One region of the Vibrio sp. SCSIO 43133 genome, then DNA from elsewhere that is predicted to be linked to it. Evidence: predicted binding sites of a transcription regulator. Region 1 holds the regulator's gene; each other region holds the start of a gene.
The links. Region 1 encodes PurR, which represses purine synthesis genes. Its sites were predicted from a motif close to TNANGNAAACGTTTNCNTNA; they were not measured.
Positions count from the first base shown of each region.

Region 1 (3,748 bases):
CCATGTCTTCACAACCCTTCATTTTTCGTCTTTTTTTTTCACATCAATGATTACTGTTGTTCATCTTTATTAGCTAAAATAGAGATAACACTTTTGGAGATAAGAAAATGCAAGAAATCAAAGCATTTAACGAACAACGTGCTGAATTATACTGGTGGCTTTCGAGCCTCTTTGCTAGAGAACTAACCACAGAAGAACTCGAGCAATATCAAAGCCCAGATATACGCGCTTTCCTTACCGGACTGGGTGAAAACCCAACACTATCAGCTCCTATCGCCTCTATGGTCGACGCACTAAACAGACTGCAAGTAAGAGAAGATGCCCAACTTGAGTTGTCTGCTGATTTTTGTGATCTGTTTTTGAAAACAGATAAGCATGGGGCGCTACCTTATGCTTCTTTATATATTGGTGAGTCAGGTCTGTTAAACGACAAACCCGCTCAAGTGATGTCAGAGTTGCTTGCGGAGCATAATATTGCGGTAACTGAAAACTTAAACGAACCAGCGGATCATTTGGCTATTGAGCTCGATTTTCTCGGGAACCTCATTATTCGTTCCAACGAATTAGAGTCAGAAGCTCACATGAATGAGGCGATGGAGCAGCAAGCAGAGTTTATTGAACAACACCTGCTAACTTGGGTGCCACAATTCGTGACTAAATGTCAGCAGCACGATGAGTTTGGTTTTTACGCCGCGGTATCAACAGTACTTCAAGCACTCATCAAGCTAGATCTTGATTACTTAAAAGGTGATCAAGCCTAAGATTTTGAGGCGCATGTACTGTTTATCACTCACCGTTACAGACAAAAGTGCGCCTTATCTATAAATTTGTTGTATAAGTGATTGCTTGTATCAATGGGGAAGACTACAATCCGCCGTTTAAATGCAAAAGCCGCTTTGGTATTCAACAAGCACAATAATAATCTGTCGAACTGTTGAACCAAACCGCTGAAAAGCGGTTTTTTCATTCAGAATGCACTACTTATTAGGAACCCATATATTGGCTTCCAGAATTCGAAGCGGTATTGGCTATTAATAGCACTCCGCGATAAAAGGATATAGCTATGGCAACAATCAAAGATGTCGCCCGTCTGGCTGGCGTTTCAACGACCACCGTTTCTCACGTAATTAATAAAACTCGTTTTGTAGCAGAAGCCACACAAGAAAAAGTGATGGCAGCGGTAGATGAACTTAACTATGCACCAAGTGCGGTTGCTCGTAGTTTGAAATGTAACTCGACCAAAACGATTGGAATGCTTGTCACTCAATCTACAAACTTGTTCTTCTCGGAAGTCATCGACGGTGTTGAAAGCTACTGCTATCGCCAAGGCTATACTTTAATCCTATGTAACACGGGTGGTGTCTACGAGAAACAGCGCGACTATATTCGCATGCTCGCAGAAAAACGTGTTGATGGCATTTTGGTTATGTGCTCCGACTTAACTGAAGAGCTACTAGAAATGCTAGACCGTCATTCAGATATTCCGAAAGTGATTATGGACTGGGGCCCAGAAAGCTCTCAAGCCGACAAGATCATTGATAACTCGGAAGAAGGCGGCTATCTCGCAACTAAATATCTGATCGATAACGGTCATACTGACATTGCATGCTTGAGCGGACACCTAGAGAAAGCCGTTTGCCAAGAGCGTATTGTCGGCTATCAGCGTGCTCTAGCGGAAGCGGGTATCGAGATGAAAGATGACCGAATCTTAGAAGGTAACTTCGAATGTGATACGGCCGTGATTGCCGCTAACCGTATTGCAGCAATGGAAGTTCGTCCAACTGCCGTATTCTGCTTCAACGACACCATGGCATTCGGTTTAATGAGTCGCCTGCAACAATTAGGTGTAAAAGTTCCAGAAGATATTTCCGTTATCGGTTATGACAATATCGAATTGGCTGAGTATTTCTCTCCACCACTAACAACAGTGCACCAACCGAAGCGTCGTGTAGGTAAGAATGCGTTTGAGATTCTTCTAGAACGAATCAAAGATAAAGGTCACGAAAAACGCATTTTCGAAATGCACCCTGAGATTGTAGAACGTGATTCTGTCAAAAAACTCACATAATCCTGAAAAAAGTGCCTTTCTAGGCACTTTTTTTTGATCCTCATCCAATAAACTGAACGCTTTATTGTTTGTTTCGACACACTCTCCCGCACAAATCCCAATCGATTATCTGAAGCAATATCACACTTTTACCATACAACCGTCATAGATGTGAGTCATTTTCATTTATTCTAAATATGTCACGCACAGGGCAAACCACTTGAAAGGGTGGGACGCAAAGCCACCGGCCTAAACCAAATTTATTTGATAGGTAGCGGGGTTACCGATGGCAAAGGTATTAGCATTCTTTTGGTTTACCGCTAACAGAAGGCTGACACCCGTTTGCTATACTCTCGGACCTGATTTTGGTGACACAATCAATAACACCGAGAAAAGAATAAGCATGGACAATCCTATACTAAAAAACTCGATGCAATTGTTCGCTCAGCTTGGAAGAGTTAAGTCTCGTTCTATGTTTGGTGGATTTGGTATCTTTATTGACGATACCATGTTTGCATTAGCAGTGAATAACAAATTACATATCAGAACTAACCGTCAGACGATCGCTAAATTTAAGCAACTTGGCTACAAGCCATACGTTTATAAGAAGCGTGGGTTCCCCGTTGTCACTAAGTATTTCGCACTCCCTGAGGACTGTTGGCAAGATCAGGATGTTATCTTGACTCATGCTCGCTCTGCCTTAGAGTTCGCAAAAACAGAAAAAGTGCAACAGTCGGAAACAAAACCCAATCGACTCAAAGATTTACCTAATTTAAGACTGGCTACTGAGCGTATGCTTAAGAAAGCTGGAATTGAATCGGTATACGATCTGCAAGAGCAAGGTTCTGTGGAGGCTTTTAAAGCAATCCAACGAACTCACTCAAATACTGTAGGTCTTGAGTTACTTTGGGCGCTAGAGGGTGCCATTAATGGCACGCACTGGTCCGTGATTCCGCAAAATAAAAGAGAAGAATTGGCCAGTCTTATAAACTAGCCCTTATCGCTCTATACAAAAAATCAGCCTAACGGCTGATTTTTTTAGTTTATGATGAAAGTAAATCTATCCACGCCCTGTCTACTAAACTAATACAGAGTCGTCACAAGGACAGCATCATGAGCAAAAAGCTAATACTCGGAATCGCACTTCTCGCCGTCATTATCATTCTAGGTGTTAATTTTGGACAATATTTAACACTGGAAAATGCTCAGGCTCAGCAAGCTGCACTCAGCGAATATATCAGTCAGAATTTTGTTACTGCCGCATTAGTGTACTTTTTTGCCTATATTGCCATTACCGCATTCTCAATTCCGGGAGCTGCAGTCGTTACGTTACTAGGTGCCGCTTTATTTGGCTTTTGGACCAGCCTTCTTCTTGTCTCTTTTGCTAGTACCATTGGTGCAACCATTGCATTTTTGAGTAGTCGCTTTTTATTGCGTGACTGGGTTCAAAGCAAGTTCGGTTCAAAGTTAGAAACTATCAATAAAGGTGTAGAAAAGGACGGGGCTTTTTATCTATTCTCGCTAAGATTGATTCCGGTATTTCCGTTCTTTTTAATCAACCTATTAATGGGCTTAACACCAATTAAAGTGTCAAAGTACTATTTAGTGAGCCAGCTAGGCATGTTGCCTGGAACTGCGGTTTACTTAAATGCCGGTACACAGCTCGCCAATATTAACAGTTTGTCAGGTATCGTTTCCCCA
Region 1 covers NZ_CP068024.1:2,398,385-2,402,132, forward strand. Annotated here, with positions in the region: gene torD (molecular chaperone TorD) at 108-761, shown strand; gene purR (HTH-type transcriptional repressor PurR) at 1,064-2,068, shown strand; cyclic di-GMP riboswitch class I at 2,248-2,335, shown strand; gene JKJ11_RS11335 (TfoX/Sxy family DNA transformation protein) at 2,451-3,041, shown strand; gene JKJ11_RS11340 (TVP38/TMEM64 family protein) at 3,161-3,748, shown strand, end outside.

Region 2 (3,748 bases), 1.6 Mb from region 1:
TATCAATGCTTTGTTCTATCTATAAAAGCACGAAAAAGGAAGGGGCGTACCTATACATCGCCAAGAAGGATGACTTTTCACCAGTTCCAGATGCGCTGATGCAGATGTTTGGAAAACCAACTATGGTCATGGTGGTCAACCTTGCAAAACGTACACTGGCTCAAGTGGATGTAGAGAAAGTAAAAGCTTCTATTGAGAATGAGGGCTTTTTCTTACAGCTACCTCCACCACCAGAAAATCTATTAGAGAAATATAAAGAGCAAAAAGCTCAGCAAAAATAGCCTAGATGCTCAGGGGAGGGCACGGTGAAGAGATTATTGTCAGTTATGCTAGGAGCAAGCCTAGCCACGAGCGCATTTGCGCAAGAGAAAGGAACGTTTGAAGAGTACGTTGCTGGGCTTAAAGAAGAAGCTCGTCAACAAGGTATCTCTGAACAAATTCTGACAGAGGCATTTAAAGGTGTCGAGTATAAGCCGAGAGCTGTCACTGCTGACCGTAACCAACCTGAAAAAAAGCTAACGCTGGACGAATATATTCCAAGAGCGGTGCCTGATTGGAAAGTGAAGCAGGCCAAAGAATTGCACAACAAGTATTATGCTGAGCTAAAACGTATCGGTGATGAATACGGTGTTCAACCAAGGTTTATTGTCGCGCTTTGGGGCGTAGAAAGTAATTTCGGACGCTTTACTGGTAATTATCGTGTAATCGATGCCTTATCGACGTTAGCTTATGAAGGACGCCGTGAAGCCTTCTTCCGTAAAGAAGCACTAGCGGCATTAACGATTCTTCAACAAGGGCATATTGCTCCCGATGATATGAAAGGTTCATGGGCGGGGGCAATGGGTCAAAGCCAGTTCATGCCGAGTTCGTTTTTGAACTTTGCCGCTGACGGTAATGGCGACGGGAAAAAAGACATTTGGGATAGTGAAGCCGATGTGTTTGCCTCGACAGCGAATTACCTAGCGAAATCTGGTTGGGACGATAAATATACTTGGGGTCGTCAGGTCAAAGTACCACATGGTATTTCACCCGATTTACAAGGGCGTGAAGCTGAAAAAGGTAAGTATCTTAAGGAGTGGAGTAAGCTCGGTGTCACTCGTTACGATGGTCGACCACTGCCTCAGTTGGACGAAGATATCAAAGCATGGCTTATTATGCCCGATGACGAAAATGGCCGTGTGTACTTGGTATATAACAACTACAATGTCCTGATGAAGTGGAATCGTTCATATTACTTCGCCCTCGCTGTGAGTCATCTTGCAGATCGTATTGCTATGGATTAAATAAAAAGGACTGGCGTCTCTGACGTCAGTCCTTTTTTAGAAATCGAACAACCGATTATTTTTTTGCGGTGTGGAACTGTTCGCAGGCAATCATCGTATTTTCAATCAAGCTGGCAACCGTCATAGGGCCGACACCACCTGGGACAGGGGTAATGAAGCTAGCGTTTTCTCTGGCCACATCATATTCTACGTCACCCACTAAAGTGCCGTTCTCTAAGCGGTTGATACCTACATCGACTACAACAGCCCCTTTCTTGATCCAATTACCTGGAACAAAGTTTGGTTTACCTACGGCTACGACAACGATATCAGCTTGACGCACATGGCTTTCAAGATCTTTGGTGAAACGATGACACGTGGTGGTGGTGCATCCGGCAAGTAGCAGTTCTAATGTCATTGGACGACCTACAATGTTAGACGCACCAACGATAACGGCGTGCTTGCCTCTTGTTGGTATATTGTAACGGTCTAGCAGCGTAATAATGCCTTTAGGCGTACATGAGCGTAGCTTGGGGATACGTTGCGCTAGACGGCCGACATTATATGGATGGAATCCATCAACATCTTTTTCTGGAGTAATACGTTCCAAAACGTGTGTAGTATCGATTCCAGCCGGTAGAGGCAACTGAACCAAAATGCCATCGACTTCTGGGTCTTCGTTTAACTCATCAACGAGAGCGAGTAGTTGAGCTTCACTGGCATTTGCTGGCAGGTCGAAGGATTTGGAAACAAAACCAACTTCCTCACAAGCACGGCGCTTACTACCCACATAAACCTGTGACGCAGGATCTTCACCGACTAAAACGACCGCCAGTCCCGGCGCTCTTAACCCTGCATCCGTTCTCGCTTTAACACGAGCAGCGACTTCAGAGCGTACGGTTTGAGAAATAAGTTTCCCGTCAATGTTTTGAGCAGACATAATTTTCCTTGAGAAAGTTAATTGGCTGTTATTTTTGTGTGCATTGTCCCAGAAAATTATTTCAAAAGCTACAACGCAAACGTTTGCATTGGTGTGTTTTTCAGCTTTTAATGGTATGTTGACTTTTTTTTGGGCACTTAAACTAGTATGAGTCACAAAGCCATTGATTTACCAGTCTTAACTCGTATAATCCTTTCCCTATAGCGCGCCCTTAGCTCAGCTGGATAGAGCACGTCCCTTCTAAGGATGTGGTCGTAGGTTCGAATCCTACAGGGCGTGCCATTCTCCTCTCTTGCTATTCAATCTCTGTCTGTTTTACCCTGTTAGCTGATCTAGTGCTGCTTTTCGCATTGTTGAACTGTTTTCGCAATATTATCGTTTTGGTTGTTCAAATGGTTATAAATGGCAAAAGAGTAACCGGCTAAGTACGGTTACTCTTTATTGTTAAGACTTTGGACTTTGTACGGTTTAGAAGTCAGGCTCTTGAGAGTACATGACCAAAGAGCTTAAAGACCCCACATCTGTTGCAAATCCCTGATTTATATACTCATCAGACGTTGTAAATACTTTCACCATGGTCGTAAAGCCATCAGTTGCTGTAATATAAAGCTGATGCTCATATTCTATGCCTTTCTCGGTTAGAGTCAGCAATAATGCACCATCGTCATTGACTTTCCATTCCCCGGAACTGTCTAAAGCATCATCTTTGTCGCGTATTTCAAACTCATACCAGCCTGTGTTGACTGAGCTAGGAGTATTGTCAAATACAAATCGCTCATAATTGCCTTCACCATCGCCACTGTAGACATCTTGTGCTTTTATCAATCTTGCTTCATCGAATTTGGCGTATTTGCCACCTAGCGTTACTCTGCATTGGTCGGTGATAATCGTGTCGAACTCGGTTTTTGTGACCGCATGTTCATCGGTAAGGTTGTCTTCAAAGTTAGGATTGTCGCGCTGTTTACATTGGACAGGCGTATAAGCCTTAGCAAATAACGAGCTGTAATACGTGGTTTCGTATTGCGACGTATCGTCATCAAAGTAATATTCGTAGATGAGTGCTGATATTGATTGCGCATCCTCATCAATGACATTAATGAGAATATAACCGTCTTTTGGATCCAGCCAATCAAAGCGGGTCGAACCATTGGATTCACTGGCAGTCCCTGACTCACCTCCCGCACCAATATAATGATAGATAAACTTCCCATCACTTTGAGCTTCGAATGACCTAACCTGTCCCTTATTGTTAATTCTAAAGTACGTCGTATCTTTAGCTAGGGTACTTTGAACTGAGGTACTCTGAGCTTGGGCATTTTGACTGCTGGAAGACGAGCACGTTGCAACAGCGGCTTGGTAATCATTCTCTGTTGGGGCAACAGGATCATCGAATGAGCAGGCAGATAGTGTGGATAACTCAAGTTTACTGGTGCTCAATGCATCGCCGTCCGATGAATCTGAATTACAGCCAACTAGAAAAATAGTCAATAGTGAGGAGGCTAAAAGCCCTTTTCTCGCTCGAATAGACATGACAATTCCCTTTGTA
Region 2 covers NZ_CP068024.1:833,391-837,138, forward strand. Annotated here, with positions in the region: gene JKJ11_RS04055 (YcgL domain-containing protein) at 6-281, shown strand; gene JKJ11_RS04060 (lytic murein transglycosylase) at 306-1,283, shown strand; gene folD (bifunctional methylenetetrahydrofolate dehydrogenase/methenyltetrahydrofolate cyclohydrolase FolD) at 1,339-2,202, opposite strand; tRNA gene JKJ11_RS04070 (tRNA-Arg) at 2,408-2,484, shown strand; gene JKJ11_RS04075 (hypothetical protein) at 2,671-3,732, opposite strand.
Region 2: folD (bifunctional methylenetetrahydrofolate dehydrogenase/methenyltetrahydrofolate cyclohydrolase FolD) is a predicted target of PurR. The motif match lies at 2,274-2,293, and genes of this name have one in related genera.

Region 3 (3,748 bases), 570 kb from region 1:
CATTGATCCAAACCCACAATCTTCAGCGAAAAGTTGGGAAGAGCGTAAACGATTATTTGATCTCCCACGCTCGAGTTGGGAAGACTATGATCCGAAATTAATCTCAAAGGGCGGTGGTGTTTTTGCTCGCAAGGCAAAATCGATCACGTTAACTCCTGAGATCCAAAAAATGCTTGGGACCAAGAAAGCATCCATGGCACCAAATGATCTTATCAAGATGATTCTCTCCATGGAAGTCGATCTACTTTGGAACGGCGGTATCGGTACCTACGTCAAGTCTAGCGCTGAAACGCATACTGATGTAGGTGATCGCGCTAATGACGTACTACGCATCAACGGCAACGAATTGAAAGCCAAGGTAGTTGGTGAGGGCGGTAACTTAGGTATGACTCAACTGGGGCGTATTGAGTACGCTTTAACTGGTGGTCGTGTTAATACTGACTTTGTTGACAATGTAGGTGGTGTAGATTGCTCCGATAACGAAGTTAATATTAAGATCTTCTTGAATGGTCTTGTGTCTAACGGTGATCTGACAGTCAAACAACGCAATGAAATCCTTGAGTCTATGGAAGATGAGGTTGGCGAAATTGTTCTAGATGATGCCTATTGCCAGTCAGAGTCTATCTCAGTAACAGAATTCCAAGGCGTATCGCTAGTCAAAGAACAGATTCGTTTCATACATACGCTAGAAAAAGCAGGTCATTTGGATCGTGGTTTGGAATATATTCCATCTGATGAAGAGCTGATTGAGCGCGAGAAACAAGGCATTGGAATGACAAGACCTGAGCTCTCAGTGCTGGTGGCTTACGGTAAGATGGTATTGAAAGAAGAACTGGTGACTGATGAGATCGCGACCGATGCGTATCATCAGCAGCAACTGACACAATACTTCCCATCTGAGTTACGCCGTAACTACATAGAAAGTATGTCAACGCATCCTCTGAAGGCTGAAATCATCTCTACAATGCTTGCAAATCAGATGGTTAACGAAATGGGATGTAATTTCGTGACTCGTCTACAAGAAGAGACGGGTGCCACAGTAGTTGATATTGCCAACGCATACGCAGCATCTAGAGAAATCTATGGTTTTGCATATACTTTCGAGCAAATACGTAAACTTGATAATATTGCCAGTTCAGAAGCGCAATATGAGCTGCTGTTTATTGTACGCCGCACATTACGCAGACTTGCTCGTTGGATCTTGAGAAATCGACCTGGCAAACAGTCGGTTGAGCAACTCGTTGCTCGCTACCGTGATGACGTTATGAAAGTAGAGGAAACACTTGAAACTTGCCTTGTAGCTGAAGAAGTAGCGGAACATCGTCTACAAGCTGAAAACTGGGTGGTGCAAGGAGTAGGAAAAGAGCTGGCCAATTATGTAGCTCGTTTATCTAGCTTACTATCCGCTGTTGATATTTCGGAAATCGCTGCAGAAGCTAACTTTAGTGTTGAGCAAGCCTCTAAACTCTATTTCCATCTCGGTGATCGTCTATCATTGCATTGGTTCTTAAACCAAATAAACAGTCAAGGCGTTGACAATAATTGGCAAGCTCTTGCTAGGGCAGCATTCCGCGAAGATCTAGACTGGCAGCAACGTTTGTTGACAGCGCAAGTCCTTAAATGTGGCTGTGGTGGCGATAACGAAGACGTTATCCTGTCACTTAATAATTGGATGGAAACTAATGCGAGTAGTTTGCTTCGTTGGGAAAATATACTCAACGAGTTCAAAGTAGGTAATGTTCATGAGTTTGCTAAGTTCTCTGTAGCACTCCGAGAATTGAGCTTGTTAAATTTAAATTGTGCAAACACACAATAAATAGATACTGCTAACCGGTTTTATTAAGTGATAAGCGCCTTTTATAGGCGCTTTTTTATTGTCGAGAGAATAATGAGTGACAATGTCACATAATTTGTGTCTTTATTCGCCTAATCGTTTGCGTTTTCGCGAGAAAACTAAAAACTTCATTGCATGTTCAAACAAATAAGTAAATAATACCACCCCGTTTACACGGGTTTTCTATCGGAGGCACAATGCTTTACCGTCTTGCCAGAACTGGCTTTTTCCAACTTGATGCCGAAAAGGCTCATGATCTCGCTATTCAGAACTTCAAACGTTTTACTGGCACTCCTCTTGATCTAGCATATCGTCAACAACTTCCTAATCGTCCTGTTGAATGTATGGGGCTGACTTTTAAGAACCCTGTAGGTCTTGCTGCAGGTCTTGATAAGAATGGCGAATGCATCGAAGCGTTTGGTGCTATGGGCTTTGGTTTTGTGGAAGTAGGGACTGTGACACCTCGTCCTCAACCAGGTAACGACAAACCTCGTCTTTTCCGTTTAGTTGAAGCTGAAGGGATTATTAATCGAATGGGTTTCAATAACCTAGGTGTCGATAACCTTGTAGAGAACGTAAAGAAAGCAAAATTTGACGGTATTCTAGGTATTAATATCGGCAAGAACAAAGACACTCCGATCGAAAAGGGTGCTGAAGACTACATTATCTGCATGGAAAAGGTATACGAGCACGCTGGTTATATTGCCGTAAACATTTCCTCTCCAAATACTCCGGGACTGCGCAGCCTTCAATATGGTGAAGCACTTGATGAGCTGTTAGAAGAACTGAAGACGAAACAAGCGGAACTTGCTGAAAAACATAATAAATATGTACCTTTGGCATTGAAGATCGCTCCGGATCTTAGTGACGACGAGATTGGCCAAATCTGTGAATCGTTGATCAAAAATAAAATTGATGGTGTGATTGCAACGAATACTACGTTGGATCGTTCTATCGTAGAAGGAATGAAGCATGCGAATGAAGCTGGTGGCTTAAGTGGTCGTCCAGTTCAATCACGTAGTACCGAAGTAGTGCGTCTACTTGCTGAGAATTTGCAAGGTAAGCTGCCAATTATCGGTGTTGGCGGCATTGATTCCTATGTTTCTGCGAAAGAGAAGTTGATGGCAGGTGCAACACTCGTCCAAGTTTACTCCGGATTCATTTACCATGGTCCAAAACTTGTTAAAGACATCGTTAAAAACCTGTAATTACTGAAAAGTTACTGGGTCTAACATAAGAGAAGGGGAAAATTGTTTTCCCCTTTTTTTTTGCGTAATCGTTTGTAGAATTATATTCAACTGACAAAAAAGGTAATTAAGCGTTTTACCTAACAGTCTGATTATTCTTTAAATATAAGAGACGGAACGATGCTTAAACCCAGCGATACATGGATCTGGTATATGGATGAGGACGAAGGTTCTCTCATGCTGGATTTGGGAGATGAGATGGTTTTTAGAACCAATCTTTCCCGAAAGCTCCTTGTCGACTGCGCGATGGGTCAGAACAACTTTACTGTAGATGACGCATCCGCGTTCCAAACCTTTAAAGACCAAATAAGCATATTGGGGCTATCTGAGCCTCGACAGGCTGAACTCACACTCTATTGTGTTGCAGCCAAGCGCTTCCATAAGCCCGTTCAGCCAAAGAGTTGGTTCTTTGACCATCAAAATGGCAGCTATCAACCCCAAGAAGGCGATTTAGTCCGATTAGTTAATCAACATTCGGAAGGTTTCTTTATTGTCCTAGAAGTCGGTGAGAGCGCTAGCTTATGTGCCTTAGTAGATTTAGAGTCATTTAGTTTGACTCCAAGTAAAGGTGTTCAATTTGGCCAGAGCATTAAAGTCATGCATGACAGAATGGCTTGTGCGCACCAATTTATGAGAATTAACCAGCCCATTGCTCTTGTCGGTTAAG
Region 3 covers NZ_CP068024.1:1,825,477-1,829,224, reverse strand. Annotated here, with positions in the region: gene JKJ11_RS08705 (NAD-glutamate dehydrogenase) at 1-1,816, shown strand, start outside; gene pyrD (quinone-dependent dihydroorotate dehydrogenase) at 2,032-3,042, shown strand; gene JKJ11_RS08695 (cell division protein ZapC) at 3,202-3,747, shown strand.
Region 3: pyrD (quinone-dependent dihydroorotate dehydrogenase) is a predicted target of PurR. The motif match lies at 1,923-1,942, and genes of this name have one in related genera.

Region 4 (3,748 bases), 320 kb from region 1:
GTGCTGCAATGAAGCGAGCTTGAGATTCTGTCGCAAATACATCAGCTAAGTCAGCTGCATCGTTAAAGGTAACAATATCGGTTTCGATAGCGCCAAGCTCAGATTTCAGCAGTTCAGTATAGAAGCTGTATAATTCGTCCAGCTTTGCTAGATTCGTTTCTGGCAGTGCAAGGGTGACAAAACCTTCACGTGGGATGGCATTACGTAAGCTACCGCCACGGAATTCAATAAGACGTGCGTCTAACTCTTGAGCATGACCAGCAAGGAAGCGAGCCAGCAGCTTGTTAGCATTGCCGCGACCAGTATGGATATCGCACCCGGAGTGTCCGCCTTTAAGACCTTTTAATGTCAGCTGACGCGCCACATAACCTTCAGGAGCTGCTTCACGATTTACCTCGAAAGTAATTGCTGCGTCGATACCGCCAGCACAGCCCATGTAGACTTCACCTTCTTGCTCTGAATCCGTGTTAAGTAGGATGTCACCTTCCAGCCAACCTGCTTCAAGACCAAACGCGCCAGTCATACCAGCTTCTTCGTCGATAGTCAGCAATACCTCTAGAGGACCGTGTTTGATGTCATTAGAAGCAAGTACAGCTAAACATGTTGCCATACCAATACCGTTATCAGCACCCAATGTTGTGCCTTTTGCGGTTACCCATTCGCCATCGATGTAAGGTTGAATTGGGTCAACGGTAAAGTCATGGTCAGTATCTTCGTTCTTTTGCGGTACCATATCGATGTGCGCTTGAAGCACAACACCTTTCTTATGCTCCATTCCTGCGGTAGCAGGCTTCTTAATGAAGACGTTGCCAGTTTTGTCACGTTTTACTTCAAGACCTTGCTCCTTTGCCCAGCCGACAATGTACTCTGCAAGAGCTTCTTCATGCTTAGATGGGTGAGGGATAGAGCAGATTTTATCGAAAAATTGCCAGACAGGTGCTGGTGACAACTTACTGATTTCAGAATGGAATTCAGACACGGAACTCTCCTTTTGACGGGCTTTGCTAGATAGTTGTTCCTCAGATGCCCCTTATTTTGAAGGGAACGTCTGGTTTTCTAGCTTATTTAAGATAAAGCAAAGGATATCATTAGTTGTAAATAGGTAGTAGTCAAACCTGAAGTATCTTGTAGAAACGGTGGTAAAGCTTAGTTACCAGACTTGAATGAGTCTAGGTGCATATTTGATAGTGTTGTTTTTGTAATTTAATTACAGTTTTAAGTAATAAATTAATCATCATTAAAATAATTGTGACTTAGATCGCTTTTGTGCTTGTAATAAAAATCCGATATGGTATTCTTTTGAACAGTTGAGAGACTCAACGATACTGCTCACGGAAAGAGCCCGATTTATCGCCTCCAAGGAACCGAGATTCAAAGCAATTAATGCACAATGATGTTTTGTTAGAAGGTGATGTTTATGAAAGGTTTAGCAAGCGCGATGTTTTGGACAACTCAAAACGTATACACAAAAGACTTCGCGTACAATGTCTACTTTGGTAGATAGTGAACGATTTATACCCCTATATTTAGAATTTTTCGTTGGTTATATACCCCAATTGATGACCAAATTATTCTACCGCCACTCAACTGAGTGGCGTTTTTTTTGCCTTTTATCTCCCCAAACTACCGTCTTAATCTCAAAAAACGTTCAAATAGTGAACGAACGGTAAATAGCCTGACTACACTGAATTCTATTGACGATTGAGTAACTACATCAAATTGTTAGTTATTGTTACCGAATAGGTTTCATATCAACTTAAAATTATTTGGTTTAGAGTCAAAATTCTAGGTGGAATTTGCGTTTTGATAACCTTATAATTCGCGCCAATCGTTTACGCAACCGTTTACTTTTTACATTTTAGGGATTCGATTATGCTCGAAAGGCTGTTTAAACTCAGTGAACATGGTACCAATGTGCGCACTGAGATCATCGCAGGTTTAACAACCTTCCTGACGATGGCTTACATTATTTTTGTTAACCCAGCAATTCTAGCTGATGCCGGCATGGATCGCGGCGCAGTATTCGTTGCTACCTGTCTTGCGGCTGCTATTGGCTGTTTCATCATGGGCTTCGTAGCTAACTATCCAATCGCACAGGCTCCTGGTATGGGGCTGAATGCGTTCTTTACCTACGCGGTTGTGCTAGGTATGGGTTACACATGGCAAGTGGCTCTAGCGGCAGTATTTTGCTCAGGTGTCTTGTTCATCCTTTTGAGTGTGTTCAAAATTCGTGAGTGGATCATTAACTCCATTCCAATGTCGCTTAGAACCGGTATTTCTGCGGGTATTGGTCTATTTTTGGCACTTATCGCGCTGAAAAACGCGGGTATTGTTGTCGATAACCCAGCAACACTGGTTTCGCTTGGTCATATCACGTCACTGCCAGCAACTCTCGCTGCAGTTGGTTTCTTTCTGACTATTGCACTTGTACACCGTGGTGTAAAAGGTGCAGTAATGATCGCTATCTTGGCGGTAACCGGTCTTGGTCTTATTTTTGGTGACGTGCAGTGGGGCGGTATCATGTCTGCTCCACCAAGCATTGCGCCTACCTTCATGCAATTAGATTTCTCAGCCGTGTTTGAGATTGGCATGATTTCAGTGGTATTTGCTTTCTTATTCGTCGACTTGTTTGACACTGCAGGTACGCTGGTTGGCGTTGCTCAAAAAGCAGATTTAATCGGCAAAGATGGCAAAATCCCACGCTTGAACAAAGCGCTTCTAGCGGATTCAACAGCGACATCAGTAGGTGCACTACTGGGTACGTCAAACACAACCTCATATGTAGAGAGTACAGCAGGTGTGGCTGCTGGCGGTCGTACAGGTCTGACTGCAGTTGTTGTTGGCATTTTGTTTGTACTTGCTTTATTCTTCTCGCCTTTGGCGGGTATGATCCCAGCTTACGCAACTGCAGGTGCTCTGTTTTACGTAGCAATTCTTATGATGTCTGGTCTAGTTGGTATCGACTGGAGAGACATTACAGAAGCTGCGCCGGTTGTTGTAACTTGCTTGCTGATGCCTTTTACATTCTCTATTGCAGAAGGTATCTCGTTAGGTTTCATTGCTTACGCGGCGATCAAAGCATTGAGTGGTAAAGGACGTGACGTTTCTCTAAGTGTATGGGTAATGTCGGCAATCTTTATCATGAAGTACATTTTGGCTGCATAACGCACGAACACGTTTTAATTAGGTTTTTACTATGGCTAACAAATTCATCATCACATGGGACAATATGCACGCATATTGCCGTCAACTTGCTGAGCGTCAAATGCCAGCAGAACAGTGGAAAGGCATTCTAGGCGTAAGCCGTGGTGGTCTGGTTCCTGCTGCAATTCTGGCTCGTGAGCTAGGTATTCGTTACGTAGATACGGTATGTATCTCTAGCTACGATCACGATCATCAGCGTGACATGACAGTGCTAAAAGCACCTGAGCATGATGGTGAAGGTTATCTAATCGTTGATGATTTAGTAGACAGTGGCGACACTGCTCGTAAGATCCGCGAGATGTACCCTAAAGCTAAATTTGTAACAGTATGTGCGAAACCTGCGGGTGTTGAGCTTGTTGATGAATACATCGTTGACATCGCTCAGGACTGTTGGATTGAGCAGCCATGGGATATGGTGCTGTCTTACGTTGAGCCAATCAACCGTAAACAAAAATAAATACATCAATCTGTATTTGCGAAAAATGACCCTTTATTGGGTCATTTTTTTTATTACTATATAGGACAAAGTTCCATTAGAAGGCTA
Region 4 covers NZ_CP068024.1:2,715,832-2,719,579, reverse strand. Annotated here, with positions in the region: gene JKJ11_RS12790 (aminoacyl-histidine dipeptidase) at 1-979, opposite strand, end outside; gene JKJ11_RS12785 (NCS2 family permease) at 1,873-3,165, shown strand; gene gpt (xanthine phosphoribosyltransferase) at 3,197-3,661, shown strand.
Region 4: JKJ11_RS12785 (NCS2 family permease) is a predicted target of PurR. The motif match lies at 1,833-1,852, and genes of this name have one in related genera.